4 regions of the Enterococcus sp. AZ163 genome follow, and region 1 is predicted to be linked to each of the others. Evidence: riboswitches for the same ligand, from Rfam matches in the RefSeq annotation. Region 1 holds a riboswitch; each other region holds the start of a gene.
The links. Region 1 has a riboswitch for magnesium ahead of IGI46_RS07600 (FtsW/RodA/SpoVE family cell cycle protein). Riboswitches for the same ligand answer to the same signal wherever they lie in the genome.
Positions count from the first base shown of each region.

Region 2: linked by a shared signal. The riboswitch ahead of IGI46_RS14445 (phosphatase PAP2/LCP family protein) and the one ahead of IGI46_RS07600 (FtsW/RodA/SpoVE family cell cycle protein) in region 1 are both predicted to bind magnesium.
Region 3: linked by a shared signal. The riboswitch ahead of mgtA (magnesium-translocating P-type ATPase) and the one ahead of IGI46_RS07600 (FtsW/RodA/SpoVE family cell cycle protein) in region 1 are both predicted to bind magnesium.
Region 4: linked by a shared signal. The riboswitch ahead of IGI46_RS14460 (ABC transporter permease subunit) and the one ahead of IGI46_RS07600 (FtsW/RodA/SpoVE family cell cycle protein) in region 1 are both predicted to bind magnesium.

Region 1 covers NZ_JBIPAO010000001.1:1,593,722-1,599,711, reverse strand. The annotation lists gene IGI46_RS07605 (FtsW/RodA/SpoVE family cell cycle protein) at 1-1, opposite strand, end outside; gene IGI46_RS07600 (FtsW/RodA/SpoVE family cell cycle protein) at 6-1,136, opposite strand; M-box (ykoK) riboswitch at 1,246-1,414, opposite strand; gene IGI46_RS07595 (DUF916 and DUF3324 domain-containing protein) at 1,882-2,907, opposite strand; gene IGI46_RS07590 (hypothetical protein) at 3,021-3,671, opposite strand; gene IGI46_RS07585 (WxL domain-containing protein) at 3,725-4,297, opposite strand; gene IGI46_RS07580 (LPXTG cell wall anchor domain-containing protein) at 4,287-4,613, opposite strand; gene IGI46_RS07575 (hypothetical protein) at 4,627-5,990, opposite strand, start outside.
Region 2 covers NZ_JBIPAO010000001.1:3,006,913-3,012,902, forward strand. The annotation lists gene IGI46_RS14440 (BglG family transcription antiterminator) at 1-1,446, opposite strand, end outside; gene IGI46_RS14445 (phosphatase PAP2/LCP family protein) at 1,938-3,545, opposite strand; M-box (ykoK) riboswitch at 3,639-3,805, opposite strand; gene IGI46_RS14450 (LCP family protein) at 5,647-5,990, shown strand, end outside.
Region 3 covers NZ_JBIPAO010000001.1:2,593,331-2,599,320, reverse strand. The annotation lists gene mgtA (magnesium-translocating P-type ATPase) at 102-2,702, opposite strand; M-box (ykoK) riboswitch at 2,860-3,030, opposite strand; gene IGI46_RS12345 (nitroreductase family protein) at 3,175-3,903, opposite strand; gene IGI46_RS12340 (PLP-dependent aminotransferase family protein) at 3,887-5,326, opposite strand; gene IGI46_RS12335 (HAD family hydrolase) at 5,547-5,990, shown strand, end outside.
Region 4 covers NZ_JBIPAO010000001.1:3,014,514-3,020,503, forward strand. The annotation lists gene IGI46_RS14455 (LysR family transcriptional regulator) at 1-397, opposite strand, end outside; M-box (ykoK) riboswitch at 759-926, shown strand; gene IGI46_RS14460 (ABC transporter permease subunit) at 1,025-2,740, shown strand; gene IGI46_RS14465 (ABC transporter ATP-binding protein) at 2,868-3,647, shown strand; partial or broken gene IGI46_RS14470 (transposase) at 4,040-5,092, opposite strand; gene IGI46_RS14475 (tyrosine-protein phosphatase) at 5,349-5,990, opposite strand, start outside.

The sequences.
Region 1 (5,990 bases):
CTTCTTCACCTCCTTTCCCTAGCTGAGATATTCAATGCAACCCCAAGACTGACCGAAAGAATCATATAGCTGGTTCCACCATAACTGAGAAAGGGTAATGGAATCCCCGTCATAGGAATTAAACCTAGTGTGCTGGCTACGTTAATACTCGTCTGCACCAGCAGCAAAGTCCCAATCCCCATGACGATTAATGCAGCCTGATGATTTTGGCAATGGGTGCTCAGCCAAAACAGCCGCAGACAAATGACAAACAAAAGCAGAAGCAAAAACAAGGCCATAATCATCCCTAATTCTTCGACGATAATTGAGAAAATAAAGTCGGTTTCTGCTTCCGGCAAATAACCATTTTTGGTGATGCTATTGCCGATTCCCCGACCAAAGAATCCGCCATTATACATGGCATAATAGGAATTGCTCATTTGATACCCTGTTCCATTGACATCAGCAAAGGGATTTCCCGCAATCGCGATTCGTTCATACACATGTTGAAACAGGTGTGGCAGTAAATCATGACTCCCCAGCAGCAGCACAATTCCAGCAGCTACCAACACGCCAACTACCGCTGCAAAGCCTAGAATCAGTCCAACATCGACTGGAATCGCCGCTGCCCAGAAAAGAACTCCTGCCACAAGTAACAGAATCAAGGCTCCAGTTACTTTAGGCTGAATAAAAACCAGCGTTGCCAAAAACAGAGTAACTAAAATGGGCGCCCGCAATTCTTTTTTTGATTGCAATGGATTACGAAAGTAATAGCTTAAGTAAAAAATTAGAGCAATATTAGCCAATTCCGAAGGCTGAAATTGAATCCCGAAAATCGAAATCCAGCGCTGAGCCCCATTCACCGTTACTCCAAAAAGATGTACCTTCACCAGCAGCAAAAGCAAGGCCGAACAACCTAAAAGAATTTGGGCTACTCCTAATTTCAGAAAGTGCTGCAGTTTAACAGAATAGGTTAGAGCTAACGCGCCCCAGCTAAGAATTACGAAGACTAGCTGGCGATAAAATAAACTTCGAGGATTCGCACCGGCGATCATGAGTCGATAAGAACTTGCGCTGAAAACCTCTAAAAGACCGATGATAGACAGGACGGCATAAGGTCCAATAATCCACCAATCGATCTTTTTTACATTTTGCATTGCTTCACCTCCCTTCGACAAAGTTAGGTGAAAGCGAGCGGTTATTTCTACTAGTTTTAAAATTCATACAAAAAGGTCAGAAACCTTTTCGAACAAGAATTCTGACCTAGTGTCATCTCATCGTCCGAGTTTTAGCACTATACAACGTAAAGATTCTCATCTTAGCTATTTTGGAAAAAGCCTTAATCCGACAATTCCTGTTTTACCCATTGGCATCTTTCGATGTTTCTGAGCAATAGCTTATGTTTGTATAGGAGCCTCACCTAACAAGTTATATTGTTTTATTTTCACGATCCAATCTTACTCTTTCCAACAAGAGGCTTGCAACCAAAATTCTAGTTTTTTCACTTAATTTACTTTTTCTTAATAACATCCAATTAGATACAAAAGAACAAATACTGAATAAAACCTTCCAGATACTAGCTTTTTACTTACGGAGACTCCTCGGATTGTTTCTTTCAGCTAATTCCTATATACACCAAAAAATTTTCTAAAAATGACCTTTTTTCCAAAAATCAGTTGCAATTACGGTCATCTAAAAGTACCATTCTTGCTGCGATGAAAAATAGTTTTCTTTTCCAAGCTATTTCCCTTAAACATAAAAAACAAGAGCATATAATTAAAAGAACAACAATTATTTTAACATTCAATTAGTATCACCAAAAAATTGTTGTTAAACAAAAGAACTGACGGCTCTTATCATTCTCATGAATTTACCTTCAGTCCTTTGATTTATAATGAACAGTTATTGATTGCTTTTTTGTTTTTGTTTGGTATAGATGAAATAACCCAAGAAGCTTAAGACTACCGCCGCCAGAATTCCGATAATAATATACAGCCAATAATTCGTGCCTTCTTCAACCTGGAAAACTTGGTTGTTCACTGCACTAGCTTCCTTTTTCGTAATCTCAAATGGTTCGTTAAACTTCCAATTGTGGCCAGCGTCATCTTCTACACTTAGCTCCAAGCGATACTTTCCAGCAACCAAAGGCTTCGTATCTCCTGCTTCTCCATTGAATAAATGTAAATCAAAGCGAGATGATGGCGCTATACCGCCATCTTCAATTGTACGAGTGATCACTGGTTTAGTGCCATCTTCAGCATAAACATCGGCCGTCAATGATGCCTTCTTAATATTGATCGGTGTAGGATTTTCCATGGAAACAATTAGACCAGCATTATTTGTCAATTCCTTCGCCTTAATCCCTTTGTATTGTAAATCAGGTTCCACTGGCTGATCATTTTCAGAAAGCATTAGGCCGATCACATAGGCATATTCACTAGAAATCTGATCCTTGGGCTTTTCTTCTTTACCAAAGTCCTTCTTCACCTGAATTCCACCCAGTAAGATACCATCAAAGCTTTCTTTAGGCACGGTAAGATCTAGAGACACAACACCCGCTTTTTTGGCAGGAATCGTCACTTCTTTCGGATACTTAACATAGTCTGAAATTGGTTGTTGATTGATGGAGTCTTTTGGGATGTCAGTATTTCCATAATCAATCGTCAGATTCCCACTGGTTTGGGCTGTATTTACTTCAATAAAATAGCGTTGCTCTTGATCTGAGTAGTTTTCAATTTGAAGCTGGATTGTCTGTTTCTCCTCTGGTTTTACTCGCAAATCAAAGAAGGATTTCCCCCGGTCTAATTGATTGTCCGGCAGTATGGGAGCTACGCTGTAGTCGACACCGGGATCAGCGGCCGCAGCAGGTGAGCTAAACATAAACATTGCGCATCCAGTGATAAGTAAATACATCATAATGGCTCTCATTTTTTTCACTATCTATTCCTCCATTTTGGTTAGATCTTTCTTGTATTTTCTATGTAAAAAAGACCATCTAAGTCACTAAGCAGTTACGTGACTTAGATGGATTTTACGCAAATTTATTCAGCTGAAATAGCTGTAAAAGTAATAGTACCTGCGTATGTTTGGATATTTAAGTTGTTGTTAGCAATTGTCAAAACAGGATCAGCCAAACTATATGCTTTAGTCCCTACTGGTGTTTGGCCAGAGTTTTCAGTTACCACTGTTCCTTCGGCAGTTAATACTTCAACATCACCAATTTTTAAAGAAGTTCCGATGTTATCAAGCTGAGTTGCTTGAGCATTTACTTTCCAAGAAGATGCGGCTACTGCGCCTTCCCAAGCTGCTTTTGAGTCATCAATTTCAGTTTGCGTTACATCCGCACCCGCTGTAACACCTGAAATTGTGTTCAAGGCTGAAGTAATGCTGCCTTGAGTTGGACGCGCATCCTTCACTTCTAAATCTTGATCATAGGTTCCTTGGAATGACGCATTCGTTGCAGCTACGCTGTCTAATGAGTGCTGACCAAAATCAATACTTGGTACTTGATTGATCGCAAAAGCACCTGGACTACTTGGTAAGCCTGTCGTTGGATCAATTGTGTAATCTGTAATTTCCACACTTGTTGTTCCATCTGCAGTTTCATTTAATTCCGCTGCTGATGCTTGAGCTGTAAACCCTAAGATTGCTGTTGATAATGCTAGACCTGCGATAATTTTTGTGATTTTCATGTATATTTCCTCCGTCAGATGTTTTTTATTTATATCAATTTTTGATATCTGTTTTAAAGGTCGGCATTAACAACCTGCCAACTAATTGTTGCTGTATACTCTCCGGCCTGATTTTCATCACCATAGCCGAGAGTGATTTGTTCTTTTGGAATGGTATAAGTAATCCACCCATAATCTTTTTTGCCTGTTGCCTGAATAATCGTCTGGTAAGCAGTAGTCAACCGAGAAATAGGATAGCCGATTACCTCGTTATCCACATTGCTGTCATCGAATTTGCCTTTGCCAATTGCCAATTCTGCAGCTTTTAAGGTTTGCTGCTCTTCGTTTTTAAAAGCAGCAATTTTCACCTGCAGTTTCCACGAGGTTGGCTGCTGTCTTGAATCCAGCAATTTAATCGACAAATCGGTTGCTGCAGGGTGTTTCTTTTTCGTATCTGTGACTGTTTGATCACCAAACTGAAGATCCGATACCTCATATAGCCGCGGAGCTTCCTCATCGAGCGGAACAATTACAAGAGACGTTTGCCCCCCATATTCATCAATTTGGGCAGCAGCAGTCACTTCTTGGCTGAATAAACTCCAGCCAAACAGCACACTAAACAAAAGAATTTTTCTGTTAAGCTTCATTCGATCGCTCCTTCCGCTGCTTTTTGACCAGCAGCCAAAAGAAAAAGAGCAGTAAGGTGCCTAGAAAGGAAAGACTTAAGGTGGTCAATTCTCCTGTCGTAGGCAAACGATGATTTTTATTGCTGGAACCCGCGGATACCGAAGCATTTGCCGCATCAGATTCTTGTTCAGATTTTAAAGAAATCGTTGCTGTACTTTGCCGTTGAGTATAGGACGTTTGCGTAGTCTTGTCCTCTGCTGCTGCTGAATTCCCACAAAAACTGACCATTATTAAGCAGAAGGATAACAGGATAACAGACCATTTTTTTCTATTCATACCCTTCCTCCTTTTATGGTGCATCAGTGATCGCCCAGGTGATCGTTCCGCTGTAAGTGCCGCTTGGACTTTGATCTGAAAGTTTTAATAGCAATCCCTCTGAAGCGGAATACTGATACAATTGATTCATCGCTAAGCTTACCTCAGACAATTCCAACGCTTCGTGATCCTGTAAGAAAACTAAGTCACTTGCCGGAATAGTTTTGCCAGAAATTGTTTGAATTGCCGAAGCTTTCGCTGTAATTCTAACTTGGCTGTTATCACTTAAGGTATCCCTGCCTTTAATTTGCATGTCAGAGGTTCTAGTTTGATTCTTTTTATTACCAGACAGCTTATCCTTCGATGTTTTCCAAGCAAAACTATCTGTCATTGTTTCATATCCTAGATACCCCTTCACTTGGAAGGTAAGCGTTTGGATGTCTTGTAACCCAGTACTGTCAGTAATTGTTAATGACAGCGTATTCTCTCCCCGCACAAATGCTCCACCACTTAATAAGTCAATCACTTGTTCTTCTTCTATTTTGAACTGTTCTTTGGCTGGGTCTTGCAAGGTACCCGTTTGAAACGACTGATCATTTATCTTTAGCTCATACGTTAACTCTTCTGGTTGAGCATCATTATCTGCATAATCGAAAACAACGCCAAATTTGTCTTTAAAATCTGTAAAAGTCTGATCGGACATAATCGTAGTCAAATTAGTAATCACGGGTGGTCGATTAACTTTTTTTATCCAAAAATAGCTGGAATTACTGTCAAAGTTCTGATTCTCAGTATTTGCCCCAAAATGGCCGGTTACTGTACTGTAGAAAGAAGATTTTACCGCTTCTTCTTCCTCCAACTTTTTAGTCGGTAAAGTGACTTGCCATTTCACCTTATGTCCAGCTTCGATTGTAAGGTCTCCTGAGTCCAGCACGATTTGACCAGCATCATCAATTTCCCCAGTTATTTGACTGGATGGCTCATCATCCACTTGATAGTTAATGGTTACTTCATGGTTTTCTGGTATTTCAATGTGCTCTGGTTTGACCTGAGCCGACCATTGATTCAAAGTAAAATCACGATCTGATTCAGTCAATTCGTAAGTCGATTCGAACATCACCGAATCACCATTGGGAAGATACGTTTGTCCTAAGTCATCCAGAGCGCCTACCTGCACCGAAGAACCTTCGACGTTTTTGATATCATTTTTCAAATCAGATGCCAGTTCTACCGGTGTTTCGGTAAAGACAAAGCGAGTAGTTCCAAGTGCCGCTCCATTTGCAGCAGTGAATCCCCAATAGGCAGTATTATTCGTTGCTGCTAAATTCAGATTTGCAATCAAATCTTTCTCTGGGATTGTTACAGTAGTTGTTCTCGACCCATTGACTGGATTCGAGA
Region 2 (5,990 bases), 1.4 Mb from region 1:
TTGTTTGCTCATTAAAGGAGAAACATACGTTACGGGAACTTCAATTTTTTCTAGTTGTACTGAGGAGATCACTAAATCGACCTTGCTCAAGTCTCTTTTATAAAGTTTTCGCAGCGAGGTTACCTCCACAATATCTTGCGGAGAAAACACTCTTTTTAAGCGATTAGCAATCAGCTCTGACGTTCCGATTCCTGTGGGACAAACAATTAATATCTTTCGATTCTCTGAAATACGATCAATTGCGCCCTGAAAATGTATCATCATAAACGCAACTTCATCATCGGTTAATCGAATGCCTAATTCTTTCTCAATTCCAGCCAATATTAGCCATGTTGTACTGTATAAAACAGAGTATTCTCGTTTTATTTCCTCCAAAAGCGGATTACTAACTGGAACATTTAATTTGGATCGATAGATCATGGACACTAAGTGATAAAGGATATTCATATATAATTTGTCATCACTAGTTAAGTCAACCTGAATTGAATCACTCATTTCCTTGATCATTTTTTTTACCACGGCATCGTATTGCTTCTGAGTCGTTGTATCTTTTAATTGCGGTTCAAATCCGTGTGCAACTAATTGCCGATTTAGGTATTCAAAATCGTTTGAATCAAACTTGATACTATTATTTAATTCAAGATGCTCTACTAATTCATTGGTTAAAAAGAATGTTTTAAGCGACTCCACATTTTCAAACAAGAAATTATCTTGATGTTCAATATGAACCCCTTCTTGCAATCGAGAAATGAGTATACCAATTGACAGTACCAATGATTGAAAATAGTTATCTGGTAATTTATCGATATCAAAGTAATCATTTGTGTGCAGGAGCATAGAAACTTTTTCGATAATGTCTTTAGATAAAAACCTAAATAATAAGGCAGGAAATTGGACTTTAAAACTACTAGTTAAGTCTGATTTATCAATGATAAAGTAAGCATATTGTTTGATTGCCTTTTGTATTTCAGATTCCTTTCCAACTACTTTTGTTCCATTATTATCAGAACGAATTGATGCTGAGCTTCCTTCAATAATTGTCTGTATTTGATCTAAATCATTTGATATAGAGGTTCTACTGACTAAAAATTTTTCAGACAAAAGCTGGTAGGATACTTTTTCGTTCCTTAATAATAAGTAGTCAGCTATTTTTATTTGTCGTTCGAGTGGAAACTGATTGAAGTCTATTTGAATCGAAGTCTCACCGAAGCTTTTTATTATTTCATCATTTGACAAATTCGACTTACTTATACAAATTCCTTTTCCTTGCCGTTTTATAATTTCAATTTCCCTTTTCCTTAATACTTTATTCAAATTATCGATGTCTTTATACAACGTACGATCGGAGATAGATAAAATCTTGGAGTAATGATTTACCGGTAAAAAATCTTTTTGCTCCAATAGCAATCTCAATAGTGTATGCTGACGCTTGCTTATTTCAAGCATGATTTCCACTCCTTTCAGGGAAGCGCTTCCCTGTATCTGTAATTTAACATTTATTCCTGTATTTGGATATCACATCTAGTTTCAAGATAATTCCTGAAGTTTTCTAAACATATAATAAAATAGAATCCGAAGCTAGATCAATCGTAACTAATTTAAAGTTCTTTTTATCACTATCACTTCAATGTAGTCCTGCAGAAAGGCTTATCAAGCCTGCTCAACAGTTGTAAATTTCTCGTTTACTGACGAAAAATCAAGTTGATAAGGTTAAACGTCGTTAAATAAGAACCCTATTTTTTTCAATGTACAAAAAAAGCACGAAACATTAATCATAATGATTATGCTCCGTGCTTTTTTTGCGAATAAATGGTGTTCCTAAAGCAATTTCTTTGGACCTAAGTCGAACTATCCAGAAAATAGAAAAAACTATTTTCGGATATTTTTTTAATTCTTAGAGTTGAACGCTTTGTTACAACCTCTTATACGGGATATAATTATTGATTTTGTTCATCCTCTTTTGTATTAATACCCATTTGTTCTTTAATGGCATTTTCGACGCGTTGTCGTTCGCTTTCTTCTACAAGCTGATAAGAGATTCCTTCAATACCTGTCACACCATCACCTGTAAAATCATAACCTTTCAATTGATCGGTTTCGATATTTTTTAGTGCAGGCGTATATTGTTTTAACATGGCCATCATTTGGTCAAAGGATAAGTCGGTTTCGCCGTGTTCTCCAATAACATCTAGAATTTCTTGATACTTTAATAAGCTGTTAAAAGAAAGTAACTTATTTGTTATCTCAACTAAAACTTCTCGTTGGCGGCGTTGACGACCATAGTCGCCTTCGGGGTCTTCGTAACGCATACGTGCGTATTGCAAAGCTTCCCATCCGCCTAAATGTTGCTTGCCTTTCGGATAATGAATACCTTCAGCGTCAAATTCAAAGGCGTTATTCACGGTGACACCACCGACAGCATCGCCAAGGTCCTTCATGGCATCCATATCCACAGAAAAGTAATGGCTGATAGGAATGTGTAAGACGTTTTCTACCGTTTTGATTTGCATATCGGCACCACCGAAAACGTGGGCCGCATTGATTTTATTCCATTCACCATTAGTGCCCGCCATTTCCACATAATAGTCTCGTGGAATGCTGGTAATGGTTGTTTTTTTTAATTGATTGTTAACAGTAACCACCATTAAAGCATTGGAGCGGTAATCCGTTTTTCTTTTTGAATCATTTGCAATTCCCATAATTAAGAAACTAACGGGTTCTCCTTTAGCTAAATCTGGACTTTTAGTTGACGATTTTCGTGGTTTATACATTGTATTCGCCGTTTTTTTCAAATTATGATACATGCTGATACCATAAGCCGAGACAGAAAGAGTTCCTAAAAATAAAAGGGTCAAACTGAACACTAGGAATAAACTTTTTCTTTTACGAGAATGTCGCCGACTTCGTTGGGCTGAGGCTTCTTCTACAGGTGCTTGCAAATAACGTTGTACAATACTGAACGAAAAATTTACCCAGCTATAGCTTAGGAGCATACCAGCAATTATGTCACTAGGATAGTGCACACGTAAGATGAGCCGTCCTAATACAATCAGTACGAGATAGACAATTAAAAAAAGTTTGATGCCTTTAGTTTTTCTAACATTGAGATAGTTTAAAGTGATAAAAATTGTACAGACAAGACACATCGCTAACAGCGAATGCCCACTAGGAAAACTCGCGGAACTACGATCGGCTAAAGCGCCCAGAGTTGGTCGAGCTCGGCCGACAACATGTTTAAAAACGCTCCCTAAGAAACCGACAGCTAACAGGTTACTAACTGACCAAAAGGCAAGGATTTTTTCTTTTTTATGCAGAAGATAAATCATAAATAATAAGAAGATCAGGAACATAGGGCCAATTGTCGCTGTTTTTGCCAACAGACTGACAGCCGTTAACATCGGGGCATTTAATTGCCATTTGATGTGATAAATTGCTTCGTCTATTTGTTGAAACCAATTTGGACTGGCAGCCACTAACAGTGTGAGGAAGGCAAAACAAATGGTTGTTATGCCATAAAGCGGAAATTTTTTATTCGATGTTTGCATGAGAATCCCTTTCTTTTCCCTTGAAAGAGTAGACTAAGCCAGCATCGATCGTAAATAAGTGCTTGCTGCTTTCTAAAAAAACGCAGCAAACCAATCGGTTCTCATCGTCTGAGCTTTAGCACTATCCAACGTAAAGATTTCTCTTAGCTATTTTTAGAAGAGCCTTAATTCGACCATTCCTGTTTTACACATTGGTGTCTTTCGACATTTCTGCGCAATAGCCTATGTTTGGATAGGAGCCTCACCTAACAAGGTTATTTTATCTAACCCCAGAAGTATAGAATTGATTGCGGGTTACTCTCAATCATTTTGAGTAAGTTTAGTATTTTTTTAAATTATTTCAATTGTGTTACAAGAAAGCAAATAAGTATTATATTGAAAAATCAGCATCTGTGCATCACCTTCTTTTAGAAGAGAAAACCTCAGGTAATCCTATATCACCTAAAGGAATTGCATCATACAGGCAAATCCATTTCATGTTCTGACATCCATTTTAGTAGAAATCTCTACTTATCAAATGAAACTGTCAGAAAAGGGTATTTTATAACAGTTTCTTTCATGAATCTCCTTTATATTAAGATATATCCTGCAAATTGGTATGACACCACTATTGGAAGTTTTGCATCTGATAAATGTGTTACCTAAAAACACCAGTTTACTTAGGATTTATGCTGAATCAGGCTATCGAGGAACAACCATCACCCAAATTATTGATATTTTGAATAATATGATCATGCAGTTACTCAAGGAGCTACTTCGCGGGTCATCTTACCAGTGCGTAGCTTGTCGAACGGATTTTCGTCTGGATAAATAACTTTAGGAGATTTTTTAAAGATTATGAATAAAGTTTTTTTCTATTGAAGTCTTTACTTGTCTTACCTTGATGTCGTTAAGCATAGAATGTTTCTAAATTCATGAAGGCAGCTTATTAATATTTTGCATAGGACAATATCCTCCTCAAAGTTTCATAGTGAACAAACGCCTCCAGAAACATGAAATGCTCTAGTGATAGACCCGTAAGCTCTTGTTATAGACATTATTTTTATACCGGTCGGAATAATGAGTTTTATTTTTGTTTAGGATACTATCCAGCATACTTTTCGTGTTTTTTAATCAATAGCACTTCTCTAAAAGGTTGGATGTAAGCGTGAGAGACAGTGCGCATTTATCCTGAATATCTGCAGTTCATGACAAGTAGACTGCTAATACAGTGGGAGATTGATTAGGTAAGTTAGGTGCTTTTTTCAAATAAATGAATCAGATATTTTCGAAGATCTAAGCCAGTTTCTACTACCGTTCGAATAACACTAAAAAAATCCCCGTAGATTTTGCCTCATGTCTACCTTTAGAAAAGAGCCAACTTTTCTAAAATTCTTGATCGTTTTTTTAAACTTTGTAACGAGGTCATGAGTTTTTTCCCGGCCTTTTTCTTGAGAATTTGAAAAAACAAATTTTCACTGATACAGTTCCCATTATTATGAAACACCCTCGTATATATTCCGAAAAAACTCTCACTCACCCCAACATAATCTCTTTATAAAAATTTGAGTCTTTTCAGAAAGATCACTCAATTAGCATACTTTATGCGTACTCTCAAATTCTAAACAACCTGATAATGTCACCAAATAGCAAAGTATATTATCCAAAACATACCGAAAGATATGATTGATCGAGCGACCATATCGGATAATCGTTATTTTAAATCAATATTACCTAATGATAACTTATCTGCTTTTTGGTTTCCCCGTAAAGCTTTTTCGCTTATTAAGCAATATTTATCCTATTTTTTCTCTTTTTAAATATATTATTAAGATTAAAATATCATCTACCAACGTTTACCGATTATCGTTATTATATACTCAGATATCTGCTGATATTTTCTTTTCTATACAGGTCATTTAATACCCGTTGTGTGAATACACCAGAAGATAGCCATTCGTAATATACAAGTCTCAATTAGCATTTATTCCGAATATGATAAGACTGTTTCCTCACATTATCTGAACGGTCCTTAAATTAAACCCGCTTTTTATACAAAAGTGCTAATGATTTGTTAATCTCACGGCTACAATTTATGGTCAAAAAGAAAGGAAGTATTCCAATGAAAACAACACAAAAGAAAATCCTATTACTCATCACAGTAATTTTGATGTGTACTATTGCCGTCTCAGCTTATTTCTTATTAACTGACCACCATTTAGAAAAAACGATGGCTGACGGTTATCATCCAATAAAAAATAACTTTAAGTCCTCAAGTGAAAATGACAGCGAGTCATTTCTAATTATGGGCTTAGACAACACTAATGAAAGAAAATTGGGTACGACAAGAACTGATGCTATGATGATCATTACGTTAAATAAAAAGGATAAAAAAATCACCTTTTGCAGCTTGCCTAGGGATAGTTTTGTTCCAATAATTGCTAAAAACTATCATGGAAATCAACG
Region 3 (5,990 bases), 1.0 Mb from region 1:
TAAGTAATTTCCATGTGAAATTAGAAACGATCTAAACTAGGAGTTATTATTGTAAATGCAAAAAAAGAAACAGAGTAACGAAATTCGTTACTCTGTTACAATTAGATCCATTCTTTTGCAATTTTTATATAAAGGAACTTAGCAAATTGAACTGCAGCCATATATGCAGCTACAATCCCTACAAACCAAATCCAGTAGCTAGCAGGTAATTGCACAAATTCAAATTGTTCGCGGAATGGTGATAAAACAATAATCATTCCTAAAACGACTGCAGCCATGATACTGCTAAAAACTGGCAAGGAAGGTCGACTTTGAATGAATGGAACTTTTCGGGTTCTTACCATCAGTACGACTAAAGCTTGCGTAGCTAATCCAACCATGAACCAGCCGGTTTGGAATAAGCTTTGATTTGCTACCGTATTTGCCCCAAATACAAACCACATAACTAGGAAAGTAATCACATCGAAAATGGAGCTGACTGGACCGATACAAACAGTGAATTTCATTAGTCCTTTTGTTTCCCATTTCGTTGGTGTTAATAATTCCTCGTCGTCTACGTTGTCCCAAGGTATAGTCAGTTGAGCAAAATCATAGATCAAGTTTTGCAATAGCAACTGTAAAGAAAGCATTGGCAGAAATGGTAGGAAAGCACTAGCAATTAAGATTGAGAACACATTTCCAAAATTGGAACTGATGGTAATCTTAATATATTTCATCATGTTACTAAATACTCGGCGGCCTTCGATTACACCACTTTCTAGTACATCCAAGCTTTTTTCTAAAAGAATAATTGAACTAGCATCCTTTGTAATGTCCGCAGCAGTATCTACTGAAATGCCTACATCGGCTTTTCGTAATGCAGGTGCATCGTTAATACCATCGCCCATAAAGCCAACTGTGTGACCTTTTGTCTGTAAGGATTCAATAATTCTAGCTTTTTGCATAGGATTCAATTTAGCGAATAAGTGAATTTTATCTGCAGCCTGTTGTAGTTCTTCATCACTCATCTGATCCACTTGATTACCTAGAACAAATTTATCCGCATCAATTCCAACATCTTGGCAAACTTTTTGAGCTACAATTGCGTTGTCACCCGTCAAAACTTTTACATCCACTCCATGTTCATGTAAAGAAGAGATAGCAGTAATTGCAGATTCTTTTGCAGGGTCCAAGAAGCCCATGAATCCAATTAGAGTCATATCTTTTTCGTCTTCTGTGCTATAAACTGCTTCATCATGAGCATCCCTTTTTATAGCTACTGTGATCACCCGCATCCCTTGACGATTCATGCGTTCATTAACCTGCTGTAATTCCTGATGCAGTTCTTCAGTAAATTCCAATACCTCTCCATCAATTTCAACATATTTACATATAGAAGCCATTTCTTCAACAGCACCTTTTGTAATCATCCATTGATGCTCATCAGCTTTTACTACGACAGTTAATCGGCGACGAGAAAAATCAAAAGGTATTTCGTCAATTTTTTGAATCGACTGAAAAGGCACTTGCCGGTTTTCTTCTTCATAGTAATTAATCACAGCAATGTCCATCAGATTTTTCCAACCTGTTTGGTAATTCGAATTCAGAAAGGCCAAATCCAATACTTGAGTGTTTTCTTTACCTAAAGGATCAAGATGCTGAACCAATACTACTCGGTCTTCGGTGATGGTTCCTGTCTTATCCGTACACAAGACATCCATACTACCCAAATTTTGAATAGATGGTAATTCTTTCACAATCACTTTATGCTTCGACAAGGTCAAGGCACCTTTTGCTAAATTAGAGCTGACAATCATTGGTAACATTTCTGGCGTTAAGCCCACTGCTACAGCGATAGCGAAGAAAAATGCATTGCTCCAATCACCTTTTGTGATGCCATTAATTAAGAACACTAATGGGAAAAGTACCATAATCAAGCGCAACAATACTTTACTGACACGGGCTAAACCGACATCAAAGGTTGTCTTGCCGCGTTTGGTTGTGGCATTTTTCGCAATGTCGCCAAAGAAAGTCTGTTGCCCAGTCTTTAAGATAATTGCCCGACCTTGTCCACTTAATACGTCCGTTCCCATAAAAACTAAGTTTGACATATCCAATGCATTGTTCTCATCATCTGAAGCAACGGAAGCAGACTTTTCAACTGGCATTGATTCTCCAGTCAAAGAAGACTGATTCACAAATAAATCCTTCGTCCAAATTAATACTGCATCTGCTGGAATCATATCTCCAGTTGCTAAAGTTAAAATGTCTCCCGGCACCACTTCATCCATTGGAATTTCTTTTGTTTGGCCTTCACGCGTAATTGCGGCCGTATTCTCGATCATTTCTCGTAATTCAATACTAGCTTTTTGTGAACGATATTCTTGAATAAAGGTAATCAGCACGCTGGCTAAAATCATTATTCCCATAACCACAGCTGCTTCATAATCAGAAGTCAAAAAAGAGACAACCATTAATAAGGCCAATACATAAACAAACAAATCATTAAATGCTTGAAGAAACAAAATGATTGCAGGGGTTGGCTTTTGAGCCGATACTTCGTTGGGACCATATTCTTCCAGTCTCGCTTTAGCATCTTCTTCTGATAATCCGTTTAAAGATGTTCGCAGATTCAGGAACAAATCACGATCCGGTAATAATGCGAGTTTTTTCAACGCTTGATCTTTACTTATTTTTCGTGTGATGAGGCTCTTTTTGTTCATCATCATATTTCCTCCTACCAGCAGAGAAAATCAGTGTCTTCCCTACATTTTTAACTATTTTCGGTCGACTCTCATCTGGATAGTCCATGACTCATCACCGTCCTTTCTTTATTGGCAAAGCAAAAAGCGCGCGCTCGATAATGAGCGCGCGCAAAAATAATCACGGTCATCGTCGAGCTTTAGCACTATAGGGCGTAGACAGTTTTATCTGTCAGCTGCGTTATGAATCACCTTCACGATGATTCCTGTTCCACCAACTAAGAGTCTCTCGATTCTTTCGCGGCAGCAGCTTGTGTCCATATAGGAGCCTCACCTAACAATTTATACAATTTCCACTTTTACTATAGTAAAGATAGCACTGAGTGTCAACAAAAAGAGCAACTTATGTGAGAATTTGAAAAGAAGTTGAACAGTATGTTCTCTGGGTCTCCCTATTTAAAAAGAGAAGAGATAGTAACAATTCTTCAAGCTTTTATTCTTTTAACAAACGTTGTTCTTTCACAAATTCATCGATGGTAACATTTGGCTTATTACTAAAATAATCCGCAAACTTTTTACTCCACAATTTAGTTTCTCGGGCTTCAGCAAAAACTTCCATGGTTTGATCGTACGCTTCAATTTCTCCGTAATCATACTCTTGATAACCATCATAATGAACAACTGTTTTTTCCGGTAAGCGTGGCTTAATACGCATTTCCATAGTAGGCTTACCAATACTTAACCCAGCCACTGGCAGTACGTAGTCGGGAAGGTTCAGTAATTCACTGATTTTTTTTATATCTTTACGAATGCTGCCCACTACCACGCTACCTAGTCCTAATGCTTCAGTTGCAACAACAGCATTTTGCAAAGCTAGTGCAGTATCAGTGACAGCCGTGATCAGTGGATCGATTCCTTCAGCAATTGAGTAGTCCACTTGATAATGCTCTGCTACTTTCTGTGTGCGTTTTAAATCTGCAACAAACAATAAGAAAACCGAACTTTTCAGCATATGAGGATTACCTGGATTAAGCTCAACAAATTTTTGGCGAAGTTTTTGGTTCTTGACTACAATGATGCTGTACATTTGACCATTCATCCAGCTGGGTGCTTGACGGCTTGCATCCAATATTTGTTGTAAATCCTCATCTGGCAATTGATAGTTCTCATCAAAATCCCGATAGGTACGATGATTATTTAATACTTCAATTATCTCTTTCATACTTACGACCTCCTATAATTTCTGATATCTTTTGCAGTTTAACAAAAAAGATGTAACACTCCTCTTCTGTCATCCGGGAATAATTCACCCGCATAGCCATTGTATCATTACTAAAGAGAAATGAGGGAGCTACCAAGAGCTTTTCTTGTAAAAAAAGACCCCAATCTTTGCGAGTCAACTTTTGGTGACGCCACTTCAGCCAAACGTAAAGTCCTCCGTCGATCTCTTCAAATTGCCAATCGCTGGAAACTGATTGGGCACAGCTATAGAAACAATCCCTCTTATGTTTGAGAGTGTCAATCAGCTCTTGACGATTAGTTTCGAAGGACTGATCGGTCAGTGCCGTATACGCGACTACTTGAGGGAAAACGCTAATAGAGAAATCCATCATTTGTTTAGCCTCAGATAAACGCTGAATCAGACTTTGATCGGCAACAATCCAACCGATCTTAATGGAGGAACCGAAAATTTTTGACAGTGACCCTAAATAAATCACTTGGTGAGGAGCCAAAGATTTCAGTGAAGGGGGAAGCTGTAAAAAGTTTAGTTCACCAAAAACATCGTCCTCTACAATTGGCAGCTGGTATTTTTCGCTCAAAGCAATTAATTGTTTGCGACGTTTCAAAGTCATGGTGTTGCCAGTGGGATTTTGAAATGTCGGATTTACGATAATTAACTTAACTCTTTTGGCTAGAATCAATTGCTCTAATGCCTCGATCTGCATTCCCTCTTCATCCATTGCCACACCGTATAATCGAACACCAGCTGTATCAAAAATTGGTAAAGAGTACAAAAATGAAGGATCTTCAATCGCTACACTGTCTCCGGCTTCAAGCATCACCTGCAACAACAGAAATAACGCTTGTTGGGCACCAGAAGTAATCAATACCTGATTAGTTGCTGCTTCTAATCCCTGCTCTCTATACAACCGTTCGCATATGATTCTCTGTAAAGGCGGATAACCTAAATCCCTCTGTTTCTTTTCTTCAATCAGCAACTCCTCCCAAGTATACGCAGGTAAACGAAAATCTGGGATTAAATCTAATGGCAGTTCTCCTGTGTATAGATCTAAGGTCTGAGTATCTTTCTGAATTTCATGCAGCTCCAGCAGATAGGGTTCTGTTTGTGGCGTTTCTCTGCTTAATAATTGCCGCCAATTCATGCGAGGTGTCGCACTACGTCCCCATCTCCCCTCGTTAACCAATGTACCGCTGCCTTGTTGACGAATAATCCAACCCAAGCTAACTAATTCCTCCAAAGCATGGACCACAGTCGAACGATTCACTTGATAGCTAGCAGCCAGTTTACGTTCAGAGGGTAAACGATCCCCTGGATTTAATTGTCCCTTTTGAATGTATTCAATGATTTGTTCCATGATTTGCTGATAAACAGGTATCTTTTTAGTGCTATCTAATTTCCACATACTAGGACCTCATTTTTATTGGATGGCTTAAAACTAAACCAATTTTATAAGAGTGTCAATACTAAATAGATTTTAACCTAAACAAGTATTACTCCCTTAACAAAACTATCCAAAACTCCTTTTTTGTTTAAACCTTCTCAGCAAATGCCAACTTTCTCTCCGAATTTGTTACAATAGACAGGTAATGTGCAAACAAGATCAATGAAGGTGAGGAATATTCATGATTAAAAATATCGTTTTTGATTTAGGTAATGTTCTGGTTAATTATGAGCCAACAAAGTTTATCACGAAATTTACAAATAATTCTCTTCATCAAAAGTTTTTACTTGAAAATATTTTTTTAACTGCGGAATGGATTGATTTTGACCGTGGAACCATTACAAAGGATGAAATTGCTCGTCGAGCGCTCAAAAAAGCACCTGCTGAATTAAAAGAAATTATCCCTAACATTTTAGCTACTTGGTACCAAGAAATCATGCCTATTCCTGAAATGGAAGCTATTGTAAAACAATTAAAAGATCAAGGCTATAAACTTTATGTTCTTTCAAACGCTCCAGATGATTTCTATAAATACGAAAAAAATATTCCTGCGTTGAAGTACATGGATGGTATCTTCGTAACTGCTGATTGGAAAATAATTAAGCCAGAAGCCCAAGTTTACTAT
Region 4 (5,990 bases), 1.4 Mb from region 1:
TTCCCTTTAATCTATTTAACAGATCCAATGGCGCGGCATTAATATAGTTTATAGGATACCTTTCTCTTTTTACTGTACATTCATTCGCTTCAAATATTAGGACCGACTCACTCACCCCTACTCTAAATATAGGCTGGTCAATTCTTTGATATAAAGGGAATTGAATTTTTTTAACTTCTTCTAATATTTTTTCAACCGCAGGTAGAATTTTTTCCCCACTCTCACTTAACATCAACCTTTTCCCTTGCCGAACAAATAAATCATATCCAAGTTCATTTTCAAGACTTTTTAAAGCAGAGCTCAAAGATGATATGCTGACATACAATTCTTGAGAAGCCTTAGAAAGACTGTTGTACTTGGCAATAACGTAGAAATATTCTAATTTTTCAATTGACATTTTCACCACATCCCAGCGTCTTTACTTTAGGTCAACCTAATTTTGCACCCAATTTGTATTATAAACAAGGAAACTTTTTTTATAACTTACGTTCTTTAATTGGTGTTAACTTTTGGAATAAGTTTTCAGATAGATTATCGTTGATTTCTCGAAAACATTTCCTTCCGTTTGAAAAATGACAAATTATTTCCTCTCCACTTGGAGAAACATTCTATTCCATTATTTTTGAAAGTTTTTACACAAAAAGCGAAAAGTATCAAAGACCCTTATCTAATAACAATAGGTACTGCTAAAAAGTACCAACAACAAATTTTTAGTTGTTTTATTCTATTTCGCGAGTATTATAAATTTGCACAACAAAATAGAATCATATTAGGTGAGGTTACTCTGAAGAACACAGGTTATCGCTCGGAAATGTCGAGAGACAGTAACGAGTAAAGCAGGGATTGTCGAATTAAGGCTTTCCTAAGATAACTAGAATTTATTTTCTTACGTCTCAGAAAGCCAAAGCTCAATTACGTGATTACTTATCATCTTTTCTTTTTTGAGTAACCTCCTAATATGATTATTTAGGAGGTTTTTATTTTGAACGTTTTAAAAGCACCAATCACCAAAAAATCTACTCTCATGAAAGCTCTTGGAAACACTACTATAATAGTCATTCTCACCTTGTTTCTATTTATTATGGTTTTCTCGAGTATAAAAATGAATCGACCTCTTAATAGTTTGCCATCAGAGGATTTTTTATCAGTAGCCAGACCTCAAAATGACTTTCTGGCGATAAGCAATCTCTTCTATTTTTCCATTCGCACGATGTTTCGAATGATTGTCGGGATGGCCTGGTCTTTCCTCTTTTCTTTTATTTTTGGCATTTTGGCAGCAAAAAATAAAACGGCTAGACAGATTATTTTACCATTAGTCAACTTTTTAGAATCTGTTCCGCTATTAGGTTTTTTAACCTTTACAACAACTGGCTTACTTGGCCTATTTCCAGGAAATGTGATGGGGTTAGAATGTGTCGCAATTTTTGCAATTTTTACAGGGCAAGCTTGGAACATTATGCTGACACTTTATCAAATAATGGAAGTCGTTCCTTCTGATTTGCTCAATGTGACCGATCAATTCAAGTATAATCCTTGGCAAAAATTTTGGCGACTTGAGTTTGTTTATTCGATTCCAGGATTGCTATGGAATGTGATCATTTCGCAAACTGCTGCCTGGTTTGCCTTAGTAGCCAGTGAGCAAGCTTCTGTTGTATTGTCAAAAGAGAAGACACTCTTTCTACCTGGGATTGGTTCCTATATTCAGGTAGCATTAGACCGCGCAGATTTTAAAGCATGCTTATGGGCTATCTTGGCATTACTGCTTAATGTTGTAATCCTTAACTTCTTAGTTTTTCAACCTTTAGTCAGGGCTACCTACTATTTCAAGTATGAAGCGGATATCGAAAGTTCAATTCCACCAAAATCATTGGTTTATCAGTTGATTCAGCATGCTTCTATAACTAAATATTTTTCAAGAGTATTTGCTAATTTTAGTTTTTTCTGGATTTATAAACTGCCTAATATCTGGTATTTCCTTAAGCTGGATTGTCTGTATAAAAAAGTAGCGAAGCTTCGAAATTTTTTCAAAACTCTTTGGTATGTTCTCTTAGCTATTTTAATTATAAATTGGTCAATCAAACTTTATTATTTCTTGCCACATCAGGATTTTAGTTTAATTCCACAATTGATGCTGGATACCACTTTACGAGTAACGTTAGCGATGATTGTTGCTGGATTGATTTTCATACCATTAGCGGTTTGGGTTGCCAGCGATAATCGCCGATTGAATGTTGTTCAACCAATTGGACAAGTAATAGGTTCGATCCCTTCAAATATCTATACGCCGTTCATCGTTATTTTCATAAGTATTGGTTTTAACAAGCTAGAATGGTGGACTTTGCCGCTCATCATGGTAGGTTGCCAATGGTACTTTTTTTTCAATGTTATTGCTGGTTATTTAGCAATTCCTGATGAGATTCGTGATGTAACAAAGATATTTAAGCTTTCTAAATGGCAATGGTGGGTTAAGTATCTCATCCCGTCTATTTTACCTTACATCATTACAGCGATTATCAATGCTGCAGGTGCAGCATGGAATGCAGACATCGCTGCTGAAAGCATTCAATGGGGAAAAAAGCAAATTGATGTCACAGGATTAGGTCACTATATTTCGATCAACGATGGCATAAAAGACAAGTCTGCATTAGGGACTTTGGCCATGTGTTTTATTGTGGGACTATGTATTGCATTTATTTGGCAACCTCTTTATCGAATCGCTAAAGATCGGTTCCACTATTAATACTAGTAAAAGCTGTTCATACTAAATATGTTGACTAAAAAAGAAGTAATTTTGACAAATGAGATCTGGTCTTAAGCTGAAAGGAGAAGTATATTTAGGTTTGAATACTTAAATATGCAAAACTATTATGGAAAATACAGAATTGTTAAATGTGAAATCTGTCTATAAAGAATTTGAAATTGAAGGACATAAGGAGAATTTGAAAGTCCTAGATAACGTAAATCTAACCGTTAAAACCAATGAATTTCTGAGCGTTATTGGGCAATCGGGAACTGGTAAATCAACTTTACTAAGAAGTATTGCAGGACTCGTACAACCAACTACCGGTGAAATCATTTTTGAAAACAAAAAAATATCAGAACCTGACTCAAATATAAGTATGGTATTCCAACATTTCGCTCTTTTTCCTTGGCTGACCGTCGAAAAAAATATCAGTTTTGGTCTAGAAAATCGCAGTGGGCTCTCACGAGAACAAGTAAAAAGAAGAGTGAAAAACTTGATCGAAATGATTGGTTTAAATGGCTTTGAGAAAGCCTATCCGCGCGAGTTGTCTGGTGGAATGAAGCAGCGAGTTGGATTTGCCCGAGCACTAGCGACTGAACCTAGCTTACTATTGTTAGACGAACCTTTTTCCGCACTAGATATCGTCACTGCTAGCCAGCTATCCAATGATTTATTAGAAATTTGGTTAAAAAATCAAATTGCTACAAAATCAATTGTAATGATTACTCATGATATTCAGCAGGCTGTTCAGCTCTCTGATCGAGTAATTTTAATGGACTCGAATCCAGGACGTATAGCGAAAGTTTATCCAATCGATATCCCTAGAAAACTTCGCTCTCCAAAAACAATTATAAACATTGTGGAAAAAATCACTGAAGAAATGATTATGATATCTAGAGACTAATTTCTTCGAGCGACGTATTTTATTCATTGATTATTCGGAGGGCACCCTTCTTTATTACTATAATTTTAACTCGTCACTGTTCTTATGCCTGTTGTAGCAGCAATTATTGCTTACTGCAACAGGCATTAAAAATATAATAGTACATATTCTGCTGAATGATAAAATCTAACTAAGCAATTATAAATAGGATGATCATGCCACAATTTAAGAGGCAAATACGGTAAATAACGAAAATGTAAGCCCTTTTTGGTTTTTAATTTAAAAGAGGCTGTGACATAAGTAGTCTCTAAACGAATAAAAAAAATGACCACCTCCCGAAAATCTATCAATGATTTTCAGTGAGGGGGTCATTTTTTCTATGTAAGAAGTCCTGAAGTTCGTCCTACAACTGCCAACTTCATCATATTGAGGACCAACACGAGGAGGCCGGTTTCTCTCTTCACTTTTTCCATACCTCGAACATGGTAACGAGTGAAACCTAAACAAGCTTTCATCCGACCAAAAACAGGTTCTACGTCGATTTTTCTTCGTGCATAGATTTTTCCTATTTCAGGAGTTGAAAGCAGTGTGACTTGTTTCGCCTTAAAATATTCCCAGGAAGGGTTGACACTCATTTTTCTGGTGTATCCTTTTTGTGTTAATGCGGCTAGAATAACTTGTTTATTCTGATCATATTTCTCTGCTTGATATTCTTTAAAATCTTTTACGAACCCTTCCTTATCCGTTCGTTGACGGTAGGCATGAAAATTGAAGCGTACACCCTTTAGATCTACATAGTAATTGTCTTCTTCATGATAAGTCCAATTCATGACTTTTCGCTCATCCGTTTTCCATTTCTTACTTTGTTCTTTGAGCATTGATGCATAAGGAATTAACACAGTATGTTGTGCGTACTGATCCTCCAATTGTCGATAATTTTTTTCTGACCCATATCCTGCATCAGCAACAATCACGGTTTCTTCAACCAAATCCATTTTGTCTAAAAATGGAAGTAACGTTTTTGTGTCTGTCGGATTTTGATAAACATCATAACCTACTATATATTGATCACAAGTGGCAAGCTGTAGATTATAGGCCGGCTTCAACTGGCCATTCCATTATGCATGGGATCTTCTTTAACCCGCATGAAAGTAGCATCTACATCCGTCTTTGAATAACTGTTGCGAGTTCCACAAAGAGTGAGACGAAGGCACACGTTCCTGCGTCAACCAGCGTACTGGCAAACTTTCTTCCGCAAGTTGTTCAATTTTACGACTAGTAAATACGCTGCGAGTATAAGCAAATAAAACGAGTTTTAGCATTAAACTAAGATCGTACTCCCGAGGTCTATCAAAAAGATAAGGTTCCTTGAACTGAAGAGCCTCAACTAATTCATGAATAAACCAGGCAGTATTCTCTCTTTTGGGAACATAGGAAGTAGATATATTCAAAGTAAGCTGAGCCATGTTATAATTAGTTATGTGTTTTGGTCCTTTCGAGGATTAAAGTTTGAGTATAGGCAGCCACCTATACTCTTTTATTTTATCCAAAATGCCAGTGAAATGAACGATAATCGTCATTTCACCGGCATTTTTTTTAAGACTCATGTCACAGCCTCTTGTTATCCACTATTCATTTTTACTACGCACGGCTATTACAACTATAGAAAATTGAACGATTTTCGTTATTAAATATTCGGCCCTCATCACTTGAGCTAACAATTTACTTTAAGTAATAGTATTGCAATGCTTTTCTCATTTCATCATTGATACCAAGAACTTTGTTTAAATAAGTATTGATTCCACCAAAATCTTCATCAATCAATTCAAATGCTGAGGCAAGATACTCTTCATTTGCAAAAAATTTTCTTTTGGCAATTTTAATTGTCTTTTTATCAATACCTAATTTGGCAAACTTTTCCGCACCCTTCTCTATTCTATGAAGCATGTATTTATTACTTTCCAAATAATCTCGGAAAATTACACTTCTTTCAAAACCCAAGGCAGATAAGATCAACGCAGTAGCATACCCAGTTCTATCTTTACCTGCAGTGCAATGATACAATGTGCCTTTGCCTCTTTCACCATTTCTTAATAAAAGTGAAAAAAAATCTTTATAAGCCTCAATAGCGGTCTTTTCAGTTACGAATTGCTTATAGAATGTTTTCATTCTTTCTGATTGACTCATTACTACTTCTACAAGAGAAGATGTCTTTGGAAATGACTTTGATAAAATATTTTCGTTTAAGACAGACATTTGCATATCCTCTAATACTGGTAGAAAGACATTCTCTGCTCCTGGAATATCTTTATCTGCTTTCGCTTTCTGCTCAGAGTAGTCTCGAAAATCTACTACAGTACTTAT